DNA from 3 places in the Nostoc sp. C96 genome. Region 3 is predicted to be linked to each of the others. Evidence: predicted binding sites of a transcription regulator. Region 3 holds the regulator's gene; each other region holds the start of a gene.

Region 1 (5,779 bases), 910 kb from region 3:
TAGTGTATGAGATTGAGGAACAAATACCATACCTGTAGCTATAGAAGTAGTGACCGCTATGCTTGCACATACGGTTTTAAATTTCATAAATTATTTTTCTCCTCAAAAATGTTTACTGAATAAGTATTTGGATTTCTTTAGTCAGAATTTTTACAAAAATATTAATTACTATTCATCTATCTATTGGTACATAACTGCAAATCTATGAATAATTCGGTAGTTATACAGCAGATTGTATGTTTATTGCCTGATTTTTACGTGTTACTAATTGTCAACTACTATTTCTTTCTTTAATGCTATTTTTTGCTACTTAATTTATTTGTAGCCTTTTATAAAATTTATACTGAATACTAGACTGTGTTTTCTAATTCTATGTAATCACCACCTCCTAAGAAGAGAAAATCTAGAGTCAAAACTTATAAAATATGACGTGAATTTTCAAACATTGTTGCCAAAGGTTGCGCCTGTATCCAAAAAAATAATTTTAGTCAGTAATTATATTAATTCTTTGCAAAATTACTGACTATAAACAAGAAAATAAGATTATGCCTACTAACTGCGATCGCACATCATGACTCTACGAAACCAAAACATCTTGTAATTTCGCCACCATCTCGGCTCGTGCTGATACTTCTAGCTTGCGAAACATCCGCTTTAAAGCCTGTTTCACAGAGTTTTGCGTAATCCAAAGTTTTTCACCAATTTCTGCGTTAGTTAAACCTTGCGCCACCAATTCCGCAATTTCTAACTCCCGTGGTGTCAAGCGGCTAACTAACGGTGAAGTTGTGGGTTTTGCCCTTAAAGTTGCAATTTTGGCTGACAAATGCAAGCATACAGCACTCAAGTCAGCTAAATCGTTGCCATCAAAAGCAGGCTGGCCGCGATCGCGTGCTAAGTGTAATGTACCAATCAACTGACCATCGCAAACAATTGGCCCAGTCATCACATGTTCGTGGTCAGAACGAGAACAAAAATGTTTCCAGTCTCCTGGTGATAATAATAATTGCTCATGGGCGGGAGCGTGACGCTCAACTACATAGCGTCCAACAGGATTACCCTCTAAACATACAGAGGGAATAGCGGGAATATTAATTTCTGTTGCTACTTGGTCATCTAAAAGATAGATACCCCAATGCTGTACGCCAAAATGCTCGCTAATGTTATCCTTCAGGGCTAGATGTAGCTCTTGCTCATTACGGACAGTAGCGATCGCACCAAATACAGCATGAAGAGAATTAGCCATAAGTGTACCCAAAGTGTACCCCATTGGGGACTATGCTCTACTCAACAATTACTTCTATGCTAATACCAGCAACAATAAAACGCTATTATCACTGGATACGCTAGGAGAAGCACATGACAGTTACCAAACTCTCTGCTCAGGAACTTTTCCGGGCTGCTTATGAAAACCGTTACACATGGGATAACAATTTCCCAGGTTATACCGCAGATGTTACCTATAAGTATGACGATAAAGTTACTACAGGTAAAGTAATCATCAATGCTGATCTCAAGGCGGAAGTTCTGGGAGTTGAAGACGAAGCCGTAAAAAAAGCCATCCACGGTCAAGCTTGGGAAATTGCTATTCACCGCATCCGTCGCAGCTTTGAAGATACCCACAGCGAAAATACCTTTAGCTATGGTGACACCGACTTAACTGATGCAGTGGAAATTTTAGTTGGTGGTAAAGGTTCTGGCGATAAATATAAAGTCCGCAATAACGAAGTTTGTCTGGTTCACCGTCAAATTCATGGCATTTTCGTGACTATCAACACCTTCAGCAGCCACCAAACTGGCGAAGGTTACTTGTCTCATACCTATGATTCTGTTTACCACGATCCCAAGACTGGCGAACAAAAGGGTGGTAGAAGCGAATTCACCGATGAATATGAAAAAGTAGGCAAATACTTCATTCTCAACCGCCGGGAAATTCGCACCGAAACCAACGGACATCTAAATATTCAAGAATTTATTTTCTCGAATATTCAGTTGTTGGAATCTGCTGCTTAAAAAAGTTTCTGTCCCCTCCCACCTGGAGAAGTTGATTAAAACTAAAAGCGATCGCACTGGTGATGTTAGGGCGATCGCTTTTAATATTTGGGTAGAGTGATGCAGTGAATTACTTGCAGGATTCACCATTTTCGCGCTCTTGTTATGTCTTAGCACTAATGCGCGTCACAAAGAACTATCTTCCACAGCACAGGATAAAATCATGAGATACCCCAAGGAGGGTAGATGCAATCATGTCATTTGTCCCGTGCATTCAATAACTATTAGGCAGTAATAATTGCTGAAGTCACTTGTCCTGGGATGACTGGATTTTTCAATGGGGTGCGCTGCTGCTGAGATTGGCGCATTTGATCAGAATTTAGCTGCTTTCTTATCTCACTGGCTCAAAGCAGTTTTGCCAACGGGAAGCATTCTATCTACCTCAATTTACTCTCAGGAGATATTGTTCTCGTTAGATGTAAGCAAGCTTTCAGCTATCAGCGGCCAGTGAAACAGTCAAAAGCTGACGGCTGAATGCTGAAAGCCTTTTAAGCCATTTGATTTTCAATCGCCCACCGCGCTAATTCAGTGCGGTTGTGGAGATTGGTTTTGCCCAACATATTGGACACATGGCTTTCAACGGTACGCTGACTAACATTTAATTCTTCAGCAATTTCTCTGTTCGCTAAACCCCTAGCTACAAACTGGACTACTTTCAGTTCGGTGGGAGTTAACTGCACATCAAAGGGAACCTGAATACGGGAACCGTTTTCTCCGCCTTTGGCTTGGTGTTCCTTCCAACGGATAGTTTGTTTCAGCGAAGATTCTACTTGTGCAACGAGTTCTTCTGGTTCAAAGGGCTTGACCATATAGACATCAGCACCTTTATTTAAACCTTTCACTCGGTCTGCACTTTGTCCTTTGGCTGACAAAAACAGAACGGGAATCCAACTAGTGCGTTCATTTTGCCGGACTTGTTCTACAAAAGTGTAACCGTCCATTTCCGGCATCATTACGTCACAGATGATCATATCTGGAACGTCATGCTCTAGAATTTCCAGAGCTTCACGTCCATTTTCCGCAGTGACGACTTCATATCCTCTAAATTCCAAGTAATCCTTCACCAGCAAGATGAGGTTAGGGTCGTCATCAATTAGTAGAAGGCGTTTGTGATCTTTCATGCTGGGCTCTTTCATAGCAGTGGCACTTGTCGCGCTTCGGTCCATCAAGGTCTTGAATGGTTATCCTTAATATGGTGGATTTATCGAGATGTTGTCTTTTTTCCCACTTAACTTGCCTTTGCTTCCTCGAAGTCTCAAAAGCGGTTCTCACCTTATTTAAGACCACTAGCTCATCGGCAAAAGTCCGGTAAGGATACGTAGAGCAGTAGTAATTATAATGCGCTATTATATATCGCTTTGAAAGTGGTGGGTGAAAAAACACTGATTAAATAATAATCGTCTGCCATTCACTAGTAAGTATTGGCTTCAGATGACCCTAGCTTTATAACAACTCGCACTTTCATCAGCGTACTGCTTTACTATATCCTGCGGATGTGAAGCCTTATCAGATGTTAACAAGCAAGTAGGGGAATTTCCGGCAAAGATGGGTTAAAAATGCAAATTCTTCTACCACCATGATGCCGATCAAGTATGTTTGGATGATCCTCTCAATAACTTGCAAATTTGCTTGGCGATACCAGACACCACCATCCGAGCAGACAACCATTATCTGTCTAGAACAACAAAGTGGCAAGCAATTGTCTTGAATTGTCAAGATACAGAAGGGTAAACTTTCATAGCTTTTAATCAAGTTTTAGTTCTTGAAGTAGCTAATGGAGGCCTTCCCAGAACTACCCACTAACTTGCTGTTAACCGTAGTTAGCAACAATGTGGTCAGCATACATAAAAATATGTCGCTGATTTTTGGCAATTCCTAAAATTTTTACACAATTACTTAAGGTTTTCTTGTTGTCTACATGTTTAATGGCTGTGTCGATGTGATGGTTTTTTGAATCTTGGTATTGTTACTCATGATTCAGATCCCTGTTTACTGTTCTATAACAATTTCCAAGCTTTGCAAATAAAGTTGACCATATAAAAATATTCGTAACTTACTGATGAAAATCAGAAAATTAAACTTAATTAGGTACTTATACTTAAGTGAACTTCCGATTACTGAAGGTGGGGAGTGGGGAAATGAGCAGAGGGGCAGGGGTGCAGAGGTGCAGAGGAGATGGGGAGTAGTGTGCAGTGAAGCAAAGAGAAATTTTTATCCCCTCCGCTCCCTTGCTCCCCTGCCTTCTTCCAACAGTTCGGGAACCCGTACATCAGAAAATGTTGCCATTGCAGGCTTTACTTCGGTAAATTAGCACTCAGGAGTTGAGAGTGCTAACTCTGGAGAAAAAATTTTATGGCAGCTGTATCTTTAAGCGTATCTACAGTTAAACCTTTGGGCGATCGCGTTTTCGTAAAAGTAAGCGCATCGGAAGAAAAGACCGCTGGTGGTCTATATTTGCCTGACACCGCCAAAGAAAAGCCCCAAGTAGGGGAAGTTGTTGCTCTTGGCCCTGGCAAGCGTAACGATGACGGTAGTCGTCAAGAGTTGGAAGTCAAAGTTGGCGATAAAGTGCTGTACTCCAAGTACGCTGGCACAGACGTGAAACTCGGCACCGATGAATACGTACTGCTTTCTGAAAAAGACATTCTAGCAGTAGTTAGTTAGTCAAAAAGTCAATGGTCAACAGTCAATCGTCCCTAGACAAATGACAAATGACAAATGACAAGTGACACACATCAAATGACACAGGAAGATTAACAACTATGGCAAAGCGCATTATTTACAACGAAAACGCACGTCGCGCTCTAGAGCGAGGCATGGACATTTTAGCTGAGGCTGTAGCTGTAACCCTCGGCCCCAAAGGTCGCAACGTAGTTCTAGAGAAGAAATTCGGCGCACCCCAAATCGTGAATGACGGTGTGACCATCGCTAAAGAAATTGAATTAGAAGACCACGTTGAAAACACTGGCGTTTCTTTGATTCGTCAAGCTGCTTCTAAAACCAATGACGCTGCGGGTGACGGTACCACAACTGCTACCGTATTGGCTCATGCAATTGTGAAAGAAGGCTTACGGAACGTAGCCGCTGGCGCTAACGCCATCCTGTTGAAGCGCGGTATTGATAAAGCCACCATCTTTTTGGTAGAAAAAATTGCCGAACACGCTCGTCCTGTAGAAGATTCCAAAGCTATTGCTCAAGTTGGTTCTATCTCTGCCGGTAACGACGATGAAGTCGGTCAGATGATTGCTCAAGCAATGGACAAGGTGGGTAAAGAAGGCGTAATTTCCCTAGAAGAAGGGAAATCCATGACCACCGAATTGGAAATCACCGAAGGGATGCGCTTTGACAAAGGCTACATCTCTCCTTACTTCGCCACCGATCCTGAACGGATGGAAGCAGTATTCGATGATCCTTATCTACTGCTGACCGATAAGAAAATCGCTTTAGTACAAGATTTAGTACCCGTTCTTGAGCAAGTTGCCCGTCAAGGCAAACCCTTAGTCATTATTGCTGAAGATATTGAAAAAGAAGCTTTAGCAACCTTGGTTGTTAACCGCTTGCGTGGTGTGCTGAATGTAGCTGCTGTGAAAGCGCCTGGATTTGGCGATCGCCGCAAAGCTATGCTAGAAGATATTGCTATCCTCACTGGTGGTCAACTCGTCACTGAAGATGCTGGTCTAAAGCTAGAAAACACCAAGCTTGATGGTTTAGGTAAAGCTCGCCGCATCAC
Region 2 (5,779 bases), 2.2 Mb from region 3:
TTTTTTAAGCCAGTGATACTTACTAGAGGTTTTTTTGCAGAATAGGTTCCAGCTACAGAATCTAATTCTAAAACATCTTCTGCTGTCACCTTTTCAGTCAGGGTTTTTTTCGGGGTGATTAAACTGGGAGTTTGTGGTATTGCTAAGTCACGAGTTAAATAGGGAGAAATCCTAATTACACGGCGTGATTGCTTGGTGTGTTCCACTACCAAAGTGCTATTTTCCCAGTCAACATATACAGCTAGATTATCTGATTTATTTTCAATGGTAATTTGTAATTCTTTTAACTCTTCTAATGAGTAGGAAGAATTAAGTTTAAAAGAAATTCCAATTTGGTCTTTGAGTTCTTGTGTTGTTAGTTGTTCGTTGACTGCATCACTTTTATAAGCATATTTGATTTTATCATCTATAGATTCAACCATGCGGTTAAAGGTGTAAGATACACCAATAATATAAAGTGTCAATACAACTAAATTTTGATCACCGCTACCTTTGAGCATTTGGAATTTTATCTCCCTGAATTAGTTTTAATTATTTAGCTTCAATCATGTTTAATACTAGAAAAATTAGCGAGCCATCCTCTGCGCCAAAATAGGATGAGTAAACTAACTGCGATCGCTATCATTAAAGCCAAGCAAACTGGATAACCCCAATACCAATTTAGTTCAGGCATATTGTATGGTGATTTATCGGTATTGAAGTTCATGCCATAAATACCTGCAACAAAAGTTAAAGGAATAAAAATCGCCGAAACTACCGTTAGTAGCTTCATAATTTCATTCATTTTGTTACTGACTGCGGATAAATATACATCCATTAATCCTGATGCTAATTCTCGGTAAGTTTCCACCATATCCATAACTTGAACTGTATGGTCATAGCAATCTCGGAGATAGATTCTGACCTCTTCACTAATTAAATCGCTACTATCTCGAATTAACGCATTAATCGCATCTCTTTGCGGCCAAATAGACCGCCGCAGTTGTAATAATTCCCGTCTAATTTGATAAATTTGTTGTAGTGTTTGTGGTGTAGGTTTGAGAATTACTTCTTCTTCTAATTCTTCAATCCGTTCACCATAAAGTTCTAAGACTGGAAAAAAACCATCAATAATTGCATCTAACAAAGCGTAAGCTAAATAATCAGCGCCATTTTTCCGAATAATACCTTTACCTTTATCTATTCGCATTCTGACACTATCAAAACAATCATGTTCTGGTTCTTCCTGTACTGTCAGCAAATAATGTTTTCCTAATACAAAACTTACTTGTTCACTATAAAATCCACAGGTTGTTTCTTTCGGAACTACCATGCGAGCAATAATGAGTAATTGGTCTTCATAATCTTCGATTTTAGGGCGTTCTCCCATATTGACTACATCTTCTAAAACTAGAGGATGTAACTCAAAGACTTTACCTAATCGCTGTAATATATCTTGATTACCTAAACCTTGGACATCGACCCAAGAAACAGATTCTGTATCCAAGTAATTCAGACACTCTTCTGGAGTTGCTATTTGTTTACGGATAAAGTTTGTTTGATTGTAATCAAACAAAACAATTGTGGGCGCTTCGGCATCTTCATCAATAATCAGAGTTCCCGGTATGGTTCCTGGTTGATGATAAAAATCCGGGAAGCTGGGCTTACGTACTTTTTTGGTGAGACGGCGAATTTTACTAATCATTTGTTAATTGTCAATTTTCATTAATGATCGGTCATTGGTCAACTACTATTAATTGGCATTAGCCCAAATTGTATAGCTGGATTGCTAATAAATCAGCCAGTGTATAAAAAAACAGCTTGCCTTGGCAAGGCAAACTGTTGAAAAGATAAAGATATTTATTTTAGGACTTACACACAAAGATTTTCTGTGGAGGCTGGGGTAAGGGTTTTAGATACATACAACCCCTAGACCCCTTTACCCTGTACCTAACCCTTGATTTTTCGTTTTTATGCGTAAGTCCTATTATTTATCTGGGAAGGTAGAGCTTACATCATACCCATGCCGCCCATACCACCCATGCCGCCCATACCACCCATGCCGCCCATACCACCCATGTCAGGTACAGCAGCTTTCTTCTCTGGTTTTTCGACAACGATCGCTTCAGTGGTCAAAACCATCCCCGCAATAGAGGCGGCATTTTGTAGGGCAGAACGTACAACTTTTGCTGGGTCAATGATCCCCGCTGCAATCAAGTCTTGGAATTCTCCGGTCGCAGCATTGTAACCAACGTTAAACTCGGTTTCTCTCACTTTAGAAACAATCACAGAACCTTCATCGCCAGCATTTTCAGCAATTTGGCGCAAGGGTGCTTCTAAAGCGCGTTTGATAATATCTGCCCCAATTTTTTCTTCTTCATTGAGGCTGTGCTTAACTTCGTCTATTTTGGTAGACAAGTGAATTAAGGTTGTACCACCACCAGGAACAATTCCTTCTTCTACGGCTGCTTTAGTGGCGTTGAGTGCGTCTTCAATCCGCAGTTTGCGGTCTTTGAGTTCGGTTTCGGTGGCTGCACCAACTTTAATCACTGCGACACCGCCAGCTAATTTAGCAATGCGTTCTTGCAGTTTTTCTTTGTCGTATTCCGAATCAGTTTCTTCTAACTGCTTGCGAATTTGACCAATCCGCTTTTGAATTTCTGGCTTAGTGGTGCTACCAGCGACAATTGTTGTGTTTTCTTTGTCGATGGTGATTTTGCGGGCTGTTCCCAAAGTTTCTAAAGAAGCAGTATCTAAGCTTAAACCGATTTCTTCAGAAATTAACTGACCGTCGGTGAGGATGGCAATATCTTGCAAAATAGCTTTGCGGCGATCGCCAAATCCAGGCGCTTTGATAGCAGCCACAGTCAACACACCCCGTGCTTTGTTGACTACTAAAGTTGCTAAGGCATCTCCTTCTACATCTTCCGCAACAATCAATAGTGGTTGACCCAAACGGGCAACTTTTTCGAGTACGGGAACTAATTCTTGAATGCTGTTGATTTTCTTATCGGTAATCAGGATACGCGCATTTTCAAATTCAACGATCTGCCGTTCGTTGTTAGTAATGAAGTACGGAGAAATATAACCTCTGTCGATTTGCATCCCTTCTACTACTTCGAGTTCAGTGGTTAGGGATTTGGATTCTTCAACGGTAATGACACCATCTTTGGTGACTTTTTCCATTGCTTCTGCCAGCATCTTGCCGACTTCTTCATCGTTACCTGCCGAGACTGTGGCAACTTGAGCGATCGCATCGCCTTCTACTGGTTTAGCCACTCTGGCAATTTCTACCACCAGCGCTTCGATAGTTTTGTCAATCCCGCGCTTTAAGTTGATAGGGTTAGTACCAGCCGCAACGTTTTTCAGACCTTCTTTAATTAATGCCTGTGCTAAAACGGTGGCGGTAGTAGTACCATCCCCAGCAATATCCTTAGTTTTAGATGCTACTTCTTGAATCAGTCTCGCACCAGTATTTTCTAAAGGGTCTTCTAATTCAATTTCTTTAGCGACCGTGATTCCATCATTGACAATTTGGGGCGCACCATATTTTTTTTCTAACAGGACGTTACGACCCTTTGGCCCCAAAGTAATTTTCACTGCATCGGCTAGGGCGTTGACACCTCGTTCTAGCGCCCGCCGTGATTCTTCATCAAAGGAAATAATTTTAGCCATGTTTCACTTCTCTAGCGCTTCCATTAGACAATTTAGCACTCACAGACTCAGAGTGCTAATAACCCAAGCTGGTCAGATTATAAATGGAATTGATCAGGATTGGTACTGGGTACTGAAGAAGTAAAAAGTAAAAAGGCAAAATAAGCTTTTTACTTTTACCTTTTAACTTCATAGTTTTCCACTACCTTTTATTAAAAAATTGATTAATATACATTTGATGCTCATGTAGGATACAGGCAGTAATGGTTGAATTGGGAGATGAATCTATACAACTCCCTTAAGTCTCTGGGTATTGCCGACCCAAGCGGCATCGGCTGGTTGGCAGTAGTATTTACGTTTCTTTTTGCTTGGCTAGTGACATGGCGCTTAATACCCACAGTACGCAAGTTTGCCCTGCGGGTTGGTTGGGCTGACCAACCAAATGCGCGACGGCTAAATCGGGAACCTTTACCGAATGCTGGGGGTTTGGCTATTTATGCAGGAGTAATTGCCGCGTTAGTTCTTGCTAGTTTGTTACGACCAATTGAATTACAAAGTGTTTTGGCACAGGTTTTAACTGTGCTACTAGGAGGATCAATCCTAGTTTTAGTCGGCTTTATTGATGATCAGTTCGGTTTACCCCCTTCTGTGCGCTTGTGGACACAGATCATCACAGCCTTGTTGCTGGTAGCCAATGGCATCAGCATCAAAGTTGTCTTCGGCACGCCCATAGACTCACTGTTATCAATGTTGATTACAGTACTCTGGGTTGTTGGAATTACCAACGCCATCAATTTGATGGATGGAATGGATGGATTAGCCGGCGGGATCAGTTTTATTACCGCTATGAGTTTGTTGGCAGTTTCCGCCCAATTTCCTAACAAAGCGGCAGCAACCTTAGTGTTGGCAGCTTTAGGAGGTGGAGCTTTAGGTTTTTTACGCCACAACTTCCACCCGTCACGCATCATTATGGGTGACGCGGGAGCATACTTTTTTGGTTATGTTTTGGCTGCGACCAGTATTTTAGGTGACTTGCAGGTAACTACGGTCTTTTCTTTAGTACCGACGGTTTTATTTTTGCTATTACCAGTCTTAGACACTACCCAAGTGTTTTTACGGCGATTATTAGCAGGAAAAAACCCCCTCAGTACTCCTGGCAAGGATCACCTACACCACCGTTTATTAGCTTGGGGGTTCTCGCAAAGTCACGCTGCATTTACTCTTTGGACAATTACCTTAATTGGCAACTTGCTGGCAATGCACATCCGAAATATGCCTTTGTCTGTCATAGTTGCTACCAGTGTGAGCATCATTATTTTGTTAGGCTTTACAGTTTGCCAAAGAATCTTAAATAATTCGTAATTCCGTTAGCGACGCTCCTGCGTCGCGTCATTACATCACCATGCCACCATCGACATTGAAAACTTGCCCTGTAATGTAATTGGCGGCGGCATCGGCAGCAAGGAAGCGCACCATCCCAGCTACCTCTTCTGGTTGCCCATAGCGACCAAGAGGGATAAATTTTAAAATTTCTTCGGTGTTGCTGAGATTGCTGGTCATATCGGTGGTGATGAAACCAGGGGCGACTGCATTCACTGTGATACCGCGAGTAGCGAGTTCTTTTGCAACTGTTTTAGTAAAGCCAATGACTCCTGCTTTGGCAGCACTGTAATTTGCTTGGCCAGGGTTGCCCATTTGTCCAGCAACAGAGGCAATGTTAATAATTCGCCCGAAACGTTGCTTGAGCATGATTTTACTAACGGCACGGGTACATAAGAAAACGCCCGTCAGATTCAGGTCAATTACGGCTTGCCATTCTTCTGGCTTCATCCGCAAAAGTAAGGTGTCACGGGTAATTCCAGCATTGTTAACTAAAATATCAACTCGACCAAATTTTTCTGTGGTGGCATTAATTAGTGCTTCTACTTGATCTGCTTGCGAAACATCAGCTTGCAATGCGATCGCCTGTCCACCAACAGCAGTAATATCTGTAACTACCTCATCTGCTGCTGTACTGGAACTAGCATAATTAACCGCTACACTAGCTCCATATTTTGCTAATTCGAGTGCGATCGCCTTTCCAATGCCACGCGAACCACCAGTAACAATTGCTACTTTTCCTTTAAGACTTTGCAAGTTTTCTGGC
Region 3 (5,779 bases):
AGAAGCAAGAGTGCCATCAATTTGCAATAGTGGTTCAGGGATGTAAAGGACAGCAGGCATAGGTATAGGCAAGAGGAGGTTGCCAATAGCCTAATGAATATGGTGCATTACAGACTATTCCCCAAAGGTCGAATTAACTCCGGCTACTTCTGCTGTCGCCAGCCCGGTTTACACTGCTAGATGTACCCATGCCTGGCTGAGAAATTGATTCATCAACTTCTTCTAGAGTGAGGTTAACTTTAGCACGTACTGGTGTACCGTCGGGCAGAAATAAAGTGAGGCTGTAGTTGAGAGATTGGACAAAACAGCGTAAATATTGCTGATCACCCCAGGTAAATATATACACTGGTGGGCGTTTTTCTTTACCTGCGCCAGCTTCGGCAAAGTTAACGGCTTTTTCAAATTTTTTGAGATGGGTGAGAACGCTAGAACCATCTTCATAGGTATCAAATATGATATTACTAATACTTAGCTTGCATGGTTCTGGGTAAGCAAAACTAACTTTTGGTAAGCCTCTTCCGGTACGCGCACCGCTACTTTTGGTCAAATTAATTTGCTGCGAGAAGTCTAACTGGCTGGGGTTAAACATGAATTCGATATCTGGCGCAGCTTGTTCTGTGGCGATAAGTTTTGCTTTGACTAAACGAGTTGTCATAGTTGGGGAGTGGGGATGGAATTGATAAAGTGAAAAATAAAAAGTAAAAAGTAAAAAGTAAAAAACTAATCTTTACTTTTGCCTTTTTCCTTTTGCCTTACTAGCCCCTATTTCCTGATTATTTTTGCTGAACTGTCAAAGTATACTTATGCTTGGCATCAGAGTTAAATGTACCGACCCAAATCTGATAAATACCTTTTTTCCAGTTGCGATCGCTAATACTAGCATCTTTACTTCTACCAGTGTCATCACCGCAACGAATTGTGTCATCGTTTGGCCCTTTGATGAGTAAAGTTGTATCAGTATTACCTGTATTAACCAATATTGTTAGTTGGTCAAAGTCTTTTTCTAACACCATTGTGTAATCTGGTTTGGGGTCTGCAAAGCCTAGACAAGCTTTTTTATCGCGATCGCGGTTACTAATGGCAGACAATGAGAAAGAACCACCTGTATAACCCGAAAATTTACCTTGAACTGTTTCAAACCCCGGTAACAGACTAAACTTACCAAAATTCGCTGTTTCTGCGATCGCTGGTGTCGCAGTTACCGTGGCTAATATGGCTAAAACCCAACCAATTCGTTTCTGTAGTCGGGGGCGACAGTCTCTCATAGTAGCCCTCCAACAGGCTTAACTAAATGTAGTTATATATACATATTGTAATTAATTAATTCCCGAATAATTTGACTGGTCTGTGCCACATTAAGATGTGACACAAAAAGATATTGGTCATTGGTCATTGGCTTCCTCTTCTTTCTTAATTTCATACTTCATACTTCTTTCTTACTCTTGTAGCTGCAAGAAAACACCGCCTTTAAGTACGTTTGTTTCGCTACCGTAACTACTGACTGTGAGCGATCGCAAACTATTAAAAAATGGTTTACCTAGTACTTCTATAAGCTTCAAAACAGGAATTTGTCTTTCTAAAATTCCTTGACTTTTTACCCAATCAATGTATATATATCCTTGGTTGGGTTGGGGAATTGCTGCAACACTATTTTGGAAATTGCGATCGCTAATTAATGATTTTTCTTGATTGGTGAGAACTTCATTCATTGTTGCCAAGTCGGAGGCAAAAATTTCGTAATTATCTAAGGTTGTGTGTATACCTTGAGCTTGGGCTTCAATAGTGAATAATGGTCGGTCTTTGTCTGGTGTTTGTTTAGCAGTTAACTGTGTCCAAGCGGAGATTTTTTGTTGATCTAAACTTAAATTACTACTGCTAAATCCACTGGAGGCGGCGATCGCATCTAATTTAGCAATCCCTTCTGGTACGCCTTCTGTTTTCTCCACAACAAAAATCCAATCGGGGATATTTTGTCCAGGATGGGGTAAAAGTGCGATCGCATATTCTCCTGTTACCCAGCTAAAAATATCTTGAGCAAAGTTGATTCCCCAGGTTTTCTGCACTTCGGTTAATGGTTGTACCAAACGAGAAATTACATCTGTTCCTGAACCAGAAATAGCTGTTTTCATTTGTGTCCAGAATTTGGCTAAATCACTGTCACCCAAGTTGCTTAAATTAGCACCAGAAATTGCTAACCCCGCCGACACTGGAATATATCTCAACGCTCCTACTGGTTTTGCTAGGGGCGATGATGGCGGCGTGAGTTCTAATTCAGATAAAAAGCTGGTTTCTGCTAATAAACCTTTGGAGTTCAAGCCTAGTGAAATTATTTCACTATCGTAAGTTGGTTCTGGTAGTTTTAAACCTTGCCATTGAGCAATGATGGGAAAATTTAAGAAAGTAACAGCTAAGGAAGCTGGCGGTAATTGCTGGAGAGCTTTTTGATATTGGGGAGAACTAGTTAAATTGAGGTCTGGTGCTTGGACGTTGTTAATTGCATCTTTAACGACACTAGGAGCATTGGCAAATAACACAAAGCCATCACCAACCACTGCGGCGGCTAATTGGCTATCGTAAAGCACTTTCACACCTTGATATTCTTCGGTATCTAAGTTAGCTCCAGCTAATACCCGTTTAGAAAATAGCAACTCGACAAACTCGCGGCTTTTGTCTTGTTTATTGGTAGCTAAAACCATGAGATATCCTGGCTGCTGTCCGTTGGCGGAATCACGGTCTAAATCTGTTGTCGTCACAGCTAGGGTAATTTCGTTTCCTAGCCAAGGCTGAATATCTTTTTGATAATCGATGCCACTCTTAGCTAATAAACTGGTTTTGATTTGAGAAATTTCCCCATCTCGTTCTAAGGCTTGCAAACGGTCAGGGTTGGTGAGTAACGATACCATCACCGGAGAAAGTTTCGATACAAAAATAGCTGCACCAGGTTGGGAAGTCGAGGCGACTAAGTTCACAGGACTTTTGGTAAAGAACCAAAAAGCTGCGATCGCCATTAATAAAAGTGCGATCGCACCAGCCGCGATTAAACCAAAGAATGAGCTTTGCCGATTCACCATAAACCTATTCAATAATCAGTTTCACAGCCATTTAACCAGAATTAGTCAAGACTTAAGCAACTAACCCACTAAATCAATGTGTTTAGTTGTCAACAGTCAATGGTCAATAGTCAAGCTTTTTTTGACTATTGACAGCCTCAACTAAAAATCTATGATACGTAGCTATAGTTCCGTTATTAAGAATGGATGCTCATGCTAAGGGAAAGGTTTTCTGTCAACATAAATGTATAGGATCGTTTACAAAAACTTCATGACAGATAAATCCTTTGGTCAACCCATGACTCAGATTAGTGTTGAGGAATTAGCAGAACGTTTAGCTGCTGGTGATGCAAATATTCAGTTAGTAGATGTACGTGAACCCCAAGAATTAGCGATCGCTAGTCTTCCAGGGTTTGTTAACTTCCCGTTGAGTGAATTCGCTAACTGGAACGAACAAATCTTCGCAATGTTGAATCTAGAAGCTGAAACTCTGGTACTTTGCCATCATGGCGTTCGTTCTGCTCAGATGTGTCAGTGGTTACTGGCTCAAGGATTTACCAATGTAAAAAATATTTCTGGTGGTATTGCTGCCTATTCCCACCTAGTTGACCCAACAATTCCGCAATATTAGTCAATGGTCAATGGTCATTAGTTATTAGTCATTGGTTCTTCCCCGTACTCCCTACCTTCCGCTTCCCACAATCAGCATTTACCCTGACGACATTTATCTTAAAGGGTGAGAAAAATAAGTATCTAACAATACAGCTTATATGAGCAATTTGTGGGAAGATACTTAACAATTAAAAAACTTTAAATCGTTAAATAACTTTTGCTGGGAATATTTATTAGTTCAGAATTAGCAATCTAAGAATGTTGCTATAAGTAACTATAATAGAAATAAACATTTTGCTATCTTAATTAATTAATATTTAGTCTTTTTTGCATTAGCTAAAAAATTTTTCCAATTTTTCTTAAATTTGCTTTCAGTCATAAATACCTTATGGAAGTCCAGTTGACAAATCGACAACAGCACATACTTTGGGCAACAGTACGTCACTACATTGCTACAGCAGAACCTGTTGGATCAAAGGTTTTAGTTGAAGAGTATGACCTAGGTGTAAGCTCGGCCACCATTCGGAATGTGATGAGTGCATTAGAAAAATCTGGGCTACTTTATCAACCACACACCTCAGCCGGAAGAATCCCTTCTGACTCAGGCTACCGCATCTATGTTGACCAGTTAATTGCACCTTCTCTGCGAGACACTACACGAACAGAAACTTTAGCTAAAGAAGTAGAATTGTCACTCCAACAACGGCTGCAATGGGAAGATTGGAGTTTAGAAGCCCTGATCCACGGAGCCGCGCAGATTTTAGCCACATTGAGTGGTTGTATTAGCTTAATTACTATGCCACAAACTTCAACAGCCTTAGTCAGGCATTTGCAATTGCTGCAAATTGAAGCTGGTAGAATTATGCTGATTTTAGTCACAGATGGCTATGAAACTCATTCTAAAGTAATGGATTTGCCGCCTGTAAAAGAAGATGCTCAACTTGATTCTGAAGTAATTGATCGTGGGTTGCAGATTGTTTCTAACTTCTTAAATAGCCACTTACGAGGGCGGAGTTTACTAGAAATAGCTAACCTAGATTGGAGCCAATTAGATCAAGAATTTCAACGTTATGGAGAATTTCTGAAAAGTGCAATTGCGGAATTAAGTCGTCGCACTCAAGCACCAAATACGACACAAATTATGGTGCGGGGTGTAGCAGAAGTTCTGCGTCAACCAGAATTTTCCCAATTGCAGCAAGTCAAAACGATTATGCAATTGTTAGAAGAAGAACAAGATAAACTATGGCAATTAATTTGTGATGAACCAGAAATAGAAGACACTAGTAAATCTAGAGTGACAGTGCGAATTGGAGCAGAAAATCCACTAGAGCCGATACGTACTTGTAGTTTAATTTCTTCTACCTACCGCCGAGGTTCTGTACCTATAGGTAGCGTGGGAGTTTTAGGGCCAACCCGCCTAGATTACGAAAGTGCGATCGCAGTAGTAGCCGCCGCCGCCGATTACCTCTCAGAAGCTTTTAGCTAACAGATTTTTAGCAATCCCACTGACTGAATTTGTATATTTAATTACCCTTGATGATTTAGCTTCATCTAGGTTTTAATGGAATTTACTTCCTCATACGTTTCTACATTACATAAATTACAGAGTATTATCCCAAAAACGCAGTTAAACTCATTTCTCAAGTGAAACGCATTTTCTGAGGAAGAATTAAACATTAAGCTCGGCTAGGGGATTCAGTCAATGATCAAAATTGTGGGATTGTTAATGACCGGATTTTGGTTGTTCATGCTTTATGACTGTATTCGCAACGAACCGAAGCAGCGATTATGGCTGTGGATTTTGATTCTGGTTAACTTTCCGGGTGCGATCGCTTACTTTTTCACGCGCTGGATATCACGAAGTAATGTCCCACTTCTTAATTATTTGAGTTACTGGAAAAGTAGCCACAAACTGTGGACAGCAGCAACACAAGCAAGAAGTATAGGTATAGGCAAAGTTAACATTGGCGATTTTGGAAGATTTTATCAAGCAGAAACAACCTCTAAACAAGATTTAAAAAACACAGATGATAATCTGCAAACCCTTTGGAATGCAGCAGTTATTGATATTCAAAATCAAGAATTTGCTTCTGCTCAACAGTATTTACAAACTATAT

What was found. The regulator HrcA, encoded in region 3, represses chaperone genes, less so after heat shock. The targets are predictions, from matches to a motif close to TTAGCACTCNNGANTCNNGAGTGCTAA.
Region 1: groES (co-chaperone GroES) is a predicted target of HrcA. The motif match lies at 4,357-4,383, and genes of this name have one in related genera.
Region 2: groL (chaperonin GroEL) is a predicted target of HrcA. The motif match lies at 3,687-3,713, and genes of this name have one in related genera.

What each region holds. Positions count from the first base shown of each region.
Region 1 covers NZ_CM182020.1:2,305,698-2,311,476, forward strand. The annotation lists gene AC504W_RS10015 (hypothetical protein) at 1-87, opposite strand, end outside; gene AC504W_RS10020 (LuxR C-terminal-related transcriptional regulator) at 578-1,243, opposite strand; gene AC504W_RS10025 (DUF3386 domain-containing protein) at 1,357-2,010, shown strand; gene AC504W_RS10030 (response regulator transcription factor) at 2,538-3,215, opposite strand; gene AC504W_RS10035 (hypothetical protein) at 3,556-3,717, opposite strand; gene groES (co-chaperone GroES) at 4,402-4,713, shown strand; gene groL (chaperonin GroEL) at 4,812-5,779, shown strand, end outside.
Region 2 covers NZ_CM182020.1:1,033,840-1,039,618, reverse strand. The annotation lists gene AC504W_RS04495 (hypothetical protein) at 1-500, opposite strand, end outside; gene corA (magnesium/cobalt transporter CorA) at 542-1,684, opposite strand; gene groL (chaperonin GroEL) at 1,990-3,654, opposite strand; gene AC504W_RS04480 (MraY family glycosyltransferase) at 3,913-4,995, shown strand; gene fabG (3-oxoacyl-[acyl-carrier-protein] reductase) at 5,026-5,779, opposite strand, start outside.
Region 3 covers NZ_CM182020.1:3,219,631-3,225,409, reverse strand. The annotation lists gene AC504W_RS13765 (VgrG-related protein) at 1-60, opposite strand, end outside; gene AC504W_RS13760 (CIS tube protein) at 134-655, opposite strand; gene AC504W_RS13755 (hypothetical protein) at 774-1,265, opposite strand; gene AC504W_RS13750 (DUF3352 domain-containing protein) at 1,437-3,071, opposite strand; gene AC504W_RS13745 (rhodanese-like domain-containing protein) at 3,322-3,681, shown strand; gene hrcA (heat-inducible transcriptional repressor HrcA) at 4,051-5,148, shown strand; gene AC504W_RS13735 (tetratricopeptide repeat protein) at 5,365-5,779, shown strand, end outside.